Regions from separate parts of the Mesorhizobium sp. 2RAF21 genome, predicted to be linked through region 1. Evidence: riboswitches for the same ligand, from Rfam matches in the RefSeq annotation. Region 1 holds a riboswitch; the other holds the start of a gene.
The links. Region 1 has a riboswitch for S-adenosylmethionine ahead of AB4136_RS22615 (O-succinylhomoserine sulfhydrylase). Riboswitches for the same ligand answer to the same signal wherever they lie in the genome.
Positions count from the first base shown of each region.

Region 2: linked by a shared signal. The riboswitch ahead of metA (homoserine O-acetyltransferase MetA) and the one ahead of AB4136_RS22615 (O-succinylhomoserine sulfhydrylase) in region 1 are both predicted to bind S-adenosylmethionine.

Region 1 covers NZ_JBFRGM010000014.1:41,382-45,536, forward strand. The annotation lists gene AB4136_RS22610 (MmcQ/YjbR family DNA-binding protein) at 1-182, shown strand, start outside; gene AB4136_RS22615 (O-succinylhomoserine sulfhydrylase) at 207-1,394, opposite strand; SAM riboswitch at 1,450-1,526, opposite strand; gene AB4136_RS22620 (2'-deoxycytidine 5'-triphosphate deaminase) at 1,635-2,729, shown strand; gene AB4136_RS22625 (ABC transporter substrate-binding protein) at 2,889-3,617, shown strand; gene AB4136_RS22630 (transporter substrate-binding domain-containing protein) at 3,800-4,155, shown strand, end outside.
Region 2 covers NZ_JBFRGM010000013.1:195,326-199,480, reverse strand. The annotation lists gene AB4136_RS22230 (MFS transporter) at 1-254, opposite strand, end outside; gene AB4136_RS22225 (LysR family transcriptional regulator) at 395-1,252, shown strand; gene metA (homoserine O-acetyltransferase MetA) at 1,282-2,205, opposite strand; SAM riboswitch at 2,255-2,332, opposite strand; gene hisC (histidinol-phosphate transaminase) at 2,484-3,590, shown strand; gene AB4136_RS22210 (prephenate/arogenate dehydrogenase family protein) at 3,595-4,155, shown strand, end outside.

The sequences.
Region 1 (4,155 bases):
ACGAGCAACGCCTCCTGATGGAAACGGCCGCCGGCCAGTTCGAGCCGATCCCAGGCTCCTGGGGCCAGAGGGGCTGGACGCGCGTCGTTCTCGACATGGCGGACGAGGCAAGCGTCCGCCATGCCATGGCGATGGGCTGGCGCTCGGTCGCGCCGAAAACGTTGCTCCAGGCCGCCCCTTAACGAGGCGGCCCGAGCCAGCGCGGATCACGCCTTCGCCAGCGCCTGTTCGATGTCTTCCAGCAGGTCGTCGGTATCTTCCAGGCCGAGCGACAGCCGCAGCGTACCTTCGCCGATGCCGAGTTCGGCGCGCGCCTCGTCGGTGAGGTTCTTGTGCGTGGTTGTCGCCGGGTGCGTGATCAGGCTCTTGGCGTCGCCGAGATTGTTCGAGATCAGTACCACGTCAAGCGCGTTCTCGAAGGCGAAGGCCGACTTCTTGCCGCCCTTGAGGTCGAAGCAGATCAGCGTCGAGCCGCCCGTCATCTGCTTCTTGATGATATCGGCCTGCGGGTGGTCGGCGCGGCCGGGATAGATCAGCCGTCCGATCTTGGGGTGGCCGGCGAGGAAATCGGCGATCTTGCCGGCGGCCTCCGTCTGCTGGCGCACGCGCAGCGGCAGCGTCTCCAGGCCCTTCAGCAGCACCCAGGCATTGAAGGGCGAGAGGCTGGGGCCGGTGTGGCGGAAATAGTCGTGCAGGTTCTCGTCGATCCACTTCTTGTCGGACAGCACGATGCCGCCCAGGCAGCGGCCCTGGCCGTCGATGTGCTTGGTGGCCGAATAGACGACGATGTGCGCGCCGAGCTCCAGCGGCTTCTGCTGCAGCGGCGTGGCGAAGACGTTGTCGACCACCAGCCTGGCGCCGATCGAATTGGCGAGTTTTGCGACGGCGGCGATATCGACGACTTCCAGCGTCGGGTTGGTCGGGCTTTCCAGGAAGAACAGCTTGGTGTTCGGACGGACCGCCGCTTCCCAATTCTTGATGTCGGTGCCGTCGACCAGCGTCGCCTCGATGCCGTATTTCGGCGCCAGCGTCTCGACCACCCAGCGACAAGAGCCGAACAGCGCGCGCGCCGCCACGATGTGGTCGCCGGCCTTAAGACCGCAGAGTACCGCCGCCGTCACCGCCGCCATGCCGGATGCGGTGGCACGGGCATCTTCCGCGCCTTCCAGCGCACACATGCGCTTTTCGAACATGTCGACGGTGGGATTGGCATAGCGCGAATAGATGAAACCCGGCTCCTCGCCCTTGAAGCGGGCTTCGGCGCGCTCGGCGCTGTCATAGTGATAGCCCTGGGTGAGGAACATCGCCTCCGACATCTCGCCGAAGCCGGATCGCAGGGTACCAGCGTGGACGAGCTGGGTGGCGGGTTTCCAGTTGCGCTTCTTTTCGGTCATGGCTCCGTTCCGACACAAAAAAACCGGCCGCGAAGTCGCAACCGGTCCATATGGCCTTTCATGGCCCACGGTCCTTTAGCGACTTGTTTTACGTGGCTGCAAGCCGACCGGCAAATCACCACGGGATAAAGCCCCTTTAGACCCGGGCGCGGCTTGCGTCAATTGCCGGCTTCATTAAGAGCTTGGGTTGCCGGCATCACAGCCGCACCCGGGCATGGGCCAGCCGCCGCGGAGTTGAGATTGCGCAAGACAGGCATTCTTCCCGATCAGGACATTGCCGCGCTGTTCCAGGCAGGCGCGCTGAAGTCGCCGCGTCCGCTCGATGGCGACCAAATCCAGCCGGCGAGCCTCGACCTTCGCCTCGGCGAAAAGGCCTATCGCGTCCGCGCCTCGTTCCTGCCCGGCCCCAACAGCACCGTGGCTGCCAAGCTGGAGCGGCTGAAGCTGCATGAGATCGACCTCGCCGATGGTGCGGTGCTGGAGACTGGTTGCGTCTACATCGTGCCATTGCTCGAAAGCCTGGCATTGCCGGCCGACATCTCCGCCTCGACGAACCCGAAGAGCTCGACCGGCCGCCTCGACATCTTCACCCGCGTCATGACCGATCACGGCCAGGAATTCGACAAGGTCGCCGCCGGCTATCGCGGTCAGCTCTATCTCGAAGTCAGTCCGCGTACCTTCCCGATCGTTGTGCGCACCGGTTCGCGCCTGTCGCAAATCCGCTTCCGCACCGGCAAAGCCTTGTTATCGGAAGACGAACTGCACGCGCTGCACTGCGCCGAGACGCTGGTGGCAATCGACCCGCCCAATATTTCCGGCGGCGGCATCGCGCTGTCGATCGACCTCGCCGGCGACAAGGACGGCCTGGTCGGCTATCGCGGCAAGCATCACACCGGGCTGGTCGACGTCGACAAGCGCGCCGCACAGAATGTCGTCGACTTCTGGGAGCCGCTCTATCGCAGCGGCGCCGGCGAACTGGTGCTCGATCCCGACGAGTTCTACATCCTGGTCAGCCAGGAGGCGGTGCATGTGCCGCCGCTCTTTGCCGCCGAGATGACGCCGTTCGATCCGCTGGTGGGTGAGTTCCGCGTCCACTATGCCGGTTTCTTCGATCCCGGCTTCGGCCATTCCGGTGCCGGCGGCACCGGCAGCCGCGCGGTGCTTGAGGTGCGCAGCCACGAGGTGCCGTTCATCCTCGATCACGGCCAGATCGTCGGCCGGCTGGTTTACGAGCACATGCTGAAGCGGCCGAACGCGCTCTACGGCACCGATCTCGGCTCCAATTATCAGGCGCAGGGCCTGAAGCTTTCCAAGCATTTCCGCGCTGCACGCTGAATGGCCCAGCCGCGCTGAATGGCAAGTGCAGGTCGCATGGCGCGCTTGCCTGGGTCTCTTGGCCGTGCTTGGCTGTCAGACAAGGCCGTTGGGGCCGCAAACCCGAGGGGGAAAACAATGAAGATGTCCAGGTGGATCGTTTCGGCTGCGGCCGTGGCGATGTTGGCGGCCGGCGCAAGCACTGCCTTTGCGGCCGAAAAGATCAAGATCGGCACCGAAGGCGCCTATCCGCCCTTCAACACCATCACCTCCGACGGTAAGCTCGAAGGTTTCGACATCGATATCGCCAATGCACTCTGTGCCCAGATGAAGGCCGAGTGCGAGATCGTCACTCAGGATTGGGACGGCATGATCCCGGCGCTGCAGGCCAAGAAGTTCGACGCCATCATCGCCTCGATGAGCATCACCGAGGAACGCAAGCAGAAGGTCGCCTTCACCAACAAATATTACACCACGCCGCTGGCGGTGGTGGCGCTGAAGGATAGTTCGCTGGGCGGTACCGATGGCGCCGCCGTCGCCGGCAAGACGGTGGGTGCGCAGGCCTCCACCACCCAGGCCAACTATGCCCAGGACGTCTACGCCAAGGCCGGTGCCGACGTGAAACTCTATCCGACGCAGGAAGAGGCCGTGACCGATCTCGTCAACGGTCGCCTCGACGCTGTCCTCTCCGACAAGTTCGTGCTGGTCGACTGGATGAAGCACGGCTCGGCCAAGGACTGCTGCAAGATGATCGGCGACGTCAAGGGAACCGAAACCCAGGCCGGCATTGCCGTGCGCAAGGAAGACAATGAGCTGCGCGAGAAGCTCAATGCGGCGATCGACGCGATCGTCGCCGACGGCACCTACAAGAAGATCCAGGCGAAATATTTCGATTTCGACATCTATTGATCGGTTGAACGGGGCGGTGGCCCCGACCGGCTGTGTTTATGAAACGGGCGCCATCCGGCGCCCGTTTTTCATTTGGACGCTCCGAGTGCCAATCCGAAGCCCCCGGCTGGCGCTTCCTCGTTCCGGCTCGTCATGTTTGGCAGGGTGACGGCCGTTTTGGCCGGAGTTGGAGGAATTCAGGAATGCATATTTCGAAATGGCTGGTTTCGGCCGCTGCAGCGGCGATGCTCGTGATAGGCGGCGGCGCGGCATTTGCCGCCGAAAAGCTGAAGATCGCGACCGAGGGTGCCGCGCCGCCGTTCAGCACCGTGCTGGCCGACGGCACGCTGGCGGGCTTCGACGTCGACATTGCCAAGGCGCTGTGCGCCCAGATGAAGATCGAATGCGAGATCGTCGCGCAGGATTGGGACGGCATGATCCCGGCGCTGCAGGCCAAGAAGTTCGACGCCATCATTGCCTCGATGACCATCACCGAAGAGCGCAAGAAGCAAGTCGCCTTCACCAACAAATATTATGCGACGCCGCTGGCGCTCGCCGC
Region 2 (4,155 bases), on a different contig from region 1:
CCAAAGGCGGCGACCGTCACGGCGAAAACCAGCCGGCGGCCGAAGCGATCGGCCAGTGTTCCCGTTGCCATCAGCACTGTCGTGCAGGCGATGGTGTAGGCGTTCATGATCCACTGCATGTCCTTGAAATTGGCCTGCAGCACATGTTCGAGCGTCGGCAGGATCACCGGCACGCTCGATATTTCGAGGCCGAACATCAGCGCGGACAGACAGATCGCGACCAGCGCCAGATTGTCTCTACTCGTCAGCTTCATCCCTTGTCTCCGGCTGGCGGCGGCGGGGACAGAAGGTCCGGCGCCGCTGGTTATTTGGAAACATCCCAGATAGGCGAAGCTTGATCATGCATAAATGATATGCAACCATATTTCAGTGATAACAAAATTGGATGAATGAGATGCTGTGGCTGGACGCAGAGGCCGTGCGCAACTTCGTCATGGTGGCGGAACTGCAGAGTTTTACGCGTGCCGCCGATGCCCTCGGTTCAACCCAGGCCGCGGTCAGCGTCAAGCTGAAGCGGCTGGAGGAGCGCATCGGCCGCAAACTGATCGAACGCACGCCGCGCCGGGTCAGGCTGTCGGCCGACGGTGCGCTGTTCATCGATTCGGCACGGGCCTTCCTGACCGCGCATGACAATGCGGTTGCCGGCCTGTCTTGCGGCATCCGGCGCTTTGCGCTCGGCATTGCCGGGCATGTCGCCGGGCCGGAGGTGACGACGCTGCTGGCGCGGCTCAACAAGCACGACCCGGCGCTGACGATCGAGGTGCAGGTCGACAATTCGAGCGTGCTGCTCGACGCCTTCGATCGCGGCAAGCTGGATGCGGCCATCGTCAGGCGCGAGGACGACCGCCGTGACGGCGAGGTTCTCGGCCCCGAGCATTTCGGTTGGTTCGCCACGCCCGACTTCCACCATCGCCAGGGTGAGCCGATTAGGCTGGCGGCATTGGCGCCGGCCTGCGGTGTCCGTGATCTCGCGACGCGCACGCTCAACGATGCCGGCATTCCCTGGGTCGAAGTGTTTCTTGGCGGTGGCTCGTCCGTTGTCACGGCTGCTGTTTCGGCCGGGCTCGCCACGGCCGTTTTTTCCAGCCGGCTGGCACCGCCCGGCACCGTCGAGATCAGCCGCAAGTTCGGCCTGCCCGAGGTGCCGTCGTCGGAAATCGTGCTGCATTCGACGCTGACCGACAGGCGTTCGCGCGAGGCGCTGCGCATCCTCGCCTGCGCCTTCCGCGAGCATCGCGCCACGGCAGCGTAGAGGGCTGCCGCAGCCTTTTTGCCGATCGGCTAACGATCCTTGCCGATGTTTTCCAGGTCGTAAGCGGTGGTCTGGTAGACCCGGTTGATCCAATTGCCGAACAACAGATGAGCATGCGAGCGCCAGCGGTTGAGCGGCGGACGTTTTGGATCGTCATCGGGGTAATATTCGTGCGGCACCGCGATGGGTGTGCCGGCGGCCACGTCGCGGTCGTATTCTTCCTTGAGCGAGGTCGAATCATATTCGATGTGGTTGAACATGTAGAGCCGGTTGCTGGCTTGCTCGGCGAGCAGGCTTGGGCCGGTCTCCTCCGAATCCATCAGCAATTCGAGGCCCGAGCCCTTGGGGATGTCGGTGGCGCGAACCTCTGTCCAGCGCGACACGGGGATGGCGAAATCGTCCGAGAAACCGGCGAGATAGGGCGAGGCGGGAGCGTTGTTGCGATGGCGGAAGACGCCGAACGCCTTCTCCTCCAGTGTGTATTTTGGAACGCCATGGAAATGCCACGCGGCGGCCATCGCTCCCCAGCAGATGAAGAACGACGAATGGACGTTCGTCGTTGTCCAGTCGAGGATGCGCTTGAGTTCGTCCCAGTAGGTGACGTCCTCAAAGGGCAACAGCTCGATGGGCGCACCGGTGATGATGAAGCCGTCGAACTTGCGATCCTTTACCTCTTCCCAGGTCTGGTAGAAGGTGATGAGGTGGTCTTCCGAGGTGTTCTTGGCCTTGTGGTTGCCGATGCGCACCAGGGCCAGCTCCACCTGCAGCGGGCTTGCGCCGATCAGGCGGGCGAACTGGGTCTCCGTCCGCACCTTGTTGGGCATGAGGTTGAGCAGGCCGATCTGCAAGGGACGGATGTCCTGACGGAGAGCGGTCTGCTCGTCCATGATGGACACGCCCTCTTTCACCAGTACTTCACGGGCGGGAAGCTGATCCGGAATCTTGATCGGCATGGTGCGAACTCCAAAAACAAAAACCGGCATTGCTGTCGCAAAGCCGGTTTACGGATCGCAAACGGCCCTTTAGCGACTTATTTAACGTGGCTGCAAGCCGACCGGCCAAATCACCACGGGTCTATGCCCTGCTCTTACGCCCGGTAGCGGATTGCGTCAACCGTACGCCGGCTGTCGTGCCAGCGCGCCCGGCTTGCCGGTTTTCCTCGACATTCCGCAGTGCGGACGGTATTTCCGCCATGGCCTCCGGCCGGAGGCGCACTTCACGGATTTTCGATATGACCAAGGCAAACGACCCGCTTCGCCCTCAGCCCCGCGCCGGCATCATGGATATCGAGGCCTATGTGCCCGGCAAGAGCACCGCGCATGGCGTTGCCAAGGTTCATAAACTCTCGTCCAACGAAAACCCGCTCGGACCGTCGCCCAAGGCGATCGAGGCGGCGCGTGAGGTGGCGGCGAAGCTCGACATCTATCCCGACGGCTCGGCCAAGCGGCTGCGCGAGGCCATTGCCGAAACGTATGGATTGAATGCGGCCAACATCGTCTGCTCGAACGGCTCCGACGAGATCCTCGGGCTGCTTTCGCAGATCTACCTAACGCCGGACGACGAGGCGATTTTCACCGAACACGCCTTCATGGTCTACAAGATCTATATCAAGGCGGCCGGCGCTACCCCCGTGGTAGTCAAGGAAACCGATGAGCGCGCCGATGTCGACGCCATTCTGGCGGCGGTGACGCCGCGCACCAAGATCATCTTCCTTGCCAATCCCAACAACCCGACCGGCACCTATCTGCCGTTCGACGAGGTGCGGCGGCTGCATGCGGGGCTGCCGAAGAACATCCTGCTCGTGCTCGACGCGGCCTATGCCGAATATGTCCGCCGCAACGACTATGAAGCGGGGATCGAACTGGTGGCGTCCAGCCGCAACGTGGTGATGACCAGAACTTTCTCGAAGATCGGGCTTGGTGGCGCGCGCGTCGGCTGGATGTACGGGCCGCTGGAGATCGTCGACGCGATCAACCGCGTGCGCGGGCCGTTCAACGTCAATGCCGTGGCCATAGAGGCAGGTATCGCGACCATCCGCGACCGAGCCCATATCGAGAAAAGCGTCGCGCACAACGAAACGTGGCTGCGCTGGCTTTCGGAGGAATTCACCGGGCTCGGCCTGCGCGTGACGCCGAGCGTCGGCAATTTCATCCTGATCCATTTTCCCGACGACGCGAAACATTCGGCGGCGGCGGCGGACGATTATCTGAGCGAGCGAGGCTATATCCTGCGGCGCGTTGCCGGCTACGGTTTTCCCAACGCGCTGCGGATGTCGATCGGAACCGAAGAAGCCAATCGCGGTGTGGTCGCCGCACTCGCCGCATTCCTGAAAAGCTAGAGATATGTCCGAACCCCTGTTTGAAAAGATCGCACTGATCGGCATCGGCCTGATCGGTTCCTCGCTGGCGCGCGTCATCCGCCGCGAGGGCCTTGCCCGCCACATCGCCATCTCCACCCGCCGCCCCGAAACATTGAAGCGGGCCGAGAACCTTCAGCTCGGCGACAGCTACAGCACCGACGCCAGGACGGCCGTGCGCGACGCCGATCTCATCATCGTGTCGGTGCCGGTCGGCGCTTCCGGCACCGTCGCCGAAGAGATCGCACCGGCGCTGAAGAAGGGGGCGATCCTCACCGATGTCGGCTCGACCAAGCAGTCGGTGGTCGCGCAGATGTCGCCCTTCGTGCCGGAGGGCGTGCACTTCATTCCCGGCCATCCTCTGGCCGGTACCGAGAATTCCGGCCCGGATGCCGGCTTCCCGGATCTGTTCGACAACCGCTGGTGCATCTTCACGCCGTTGCCGGACACGGACCCCTTGGCGCTGGAGAAATTGTCGACGTTCTGGCGCCGCTGCGGCTCGAACATCGATACGATGACGCCCGAGCATCACGACATGACGCTGGCG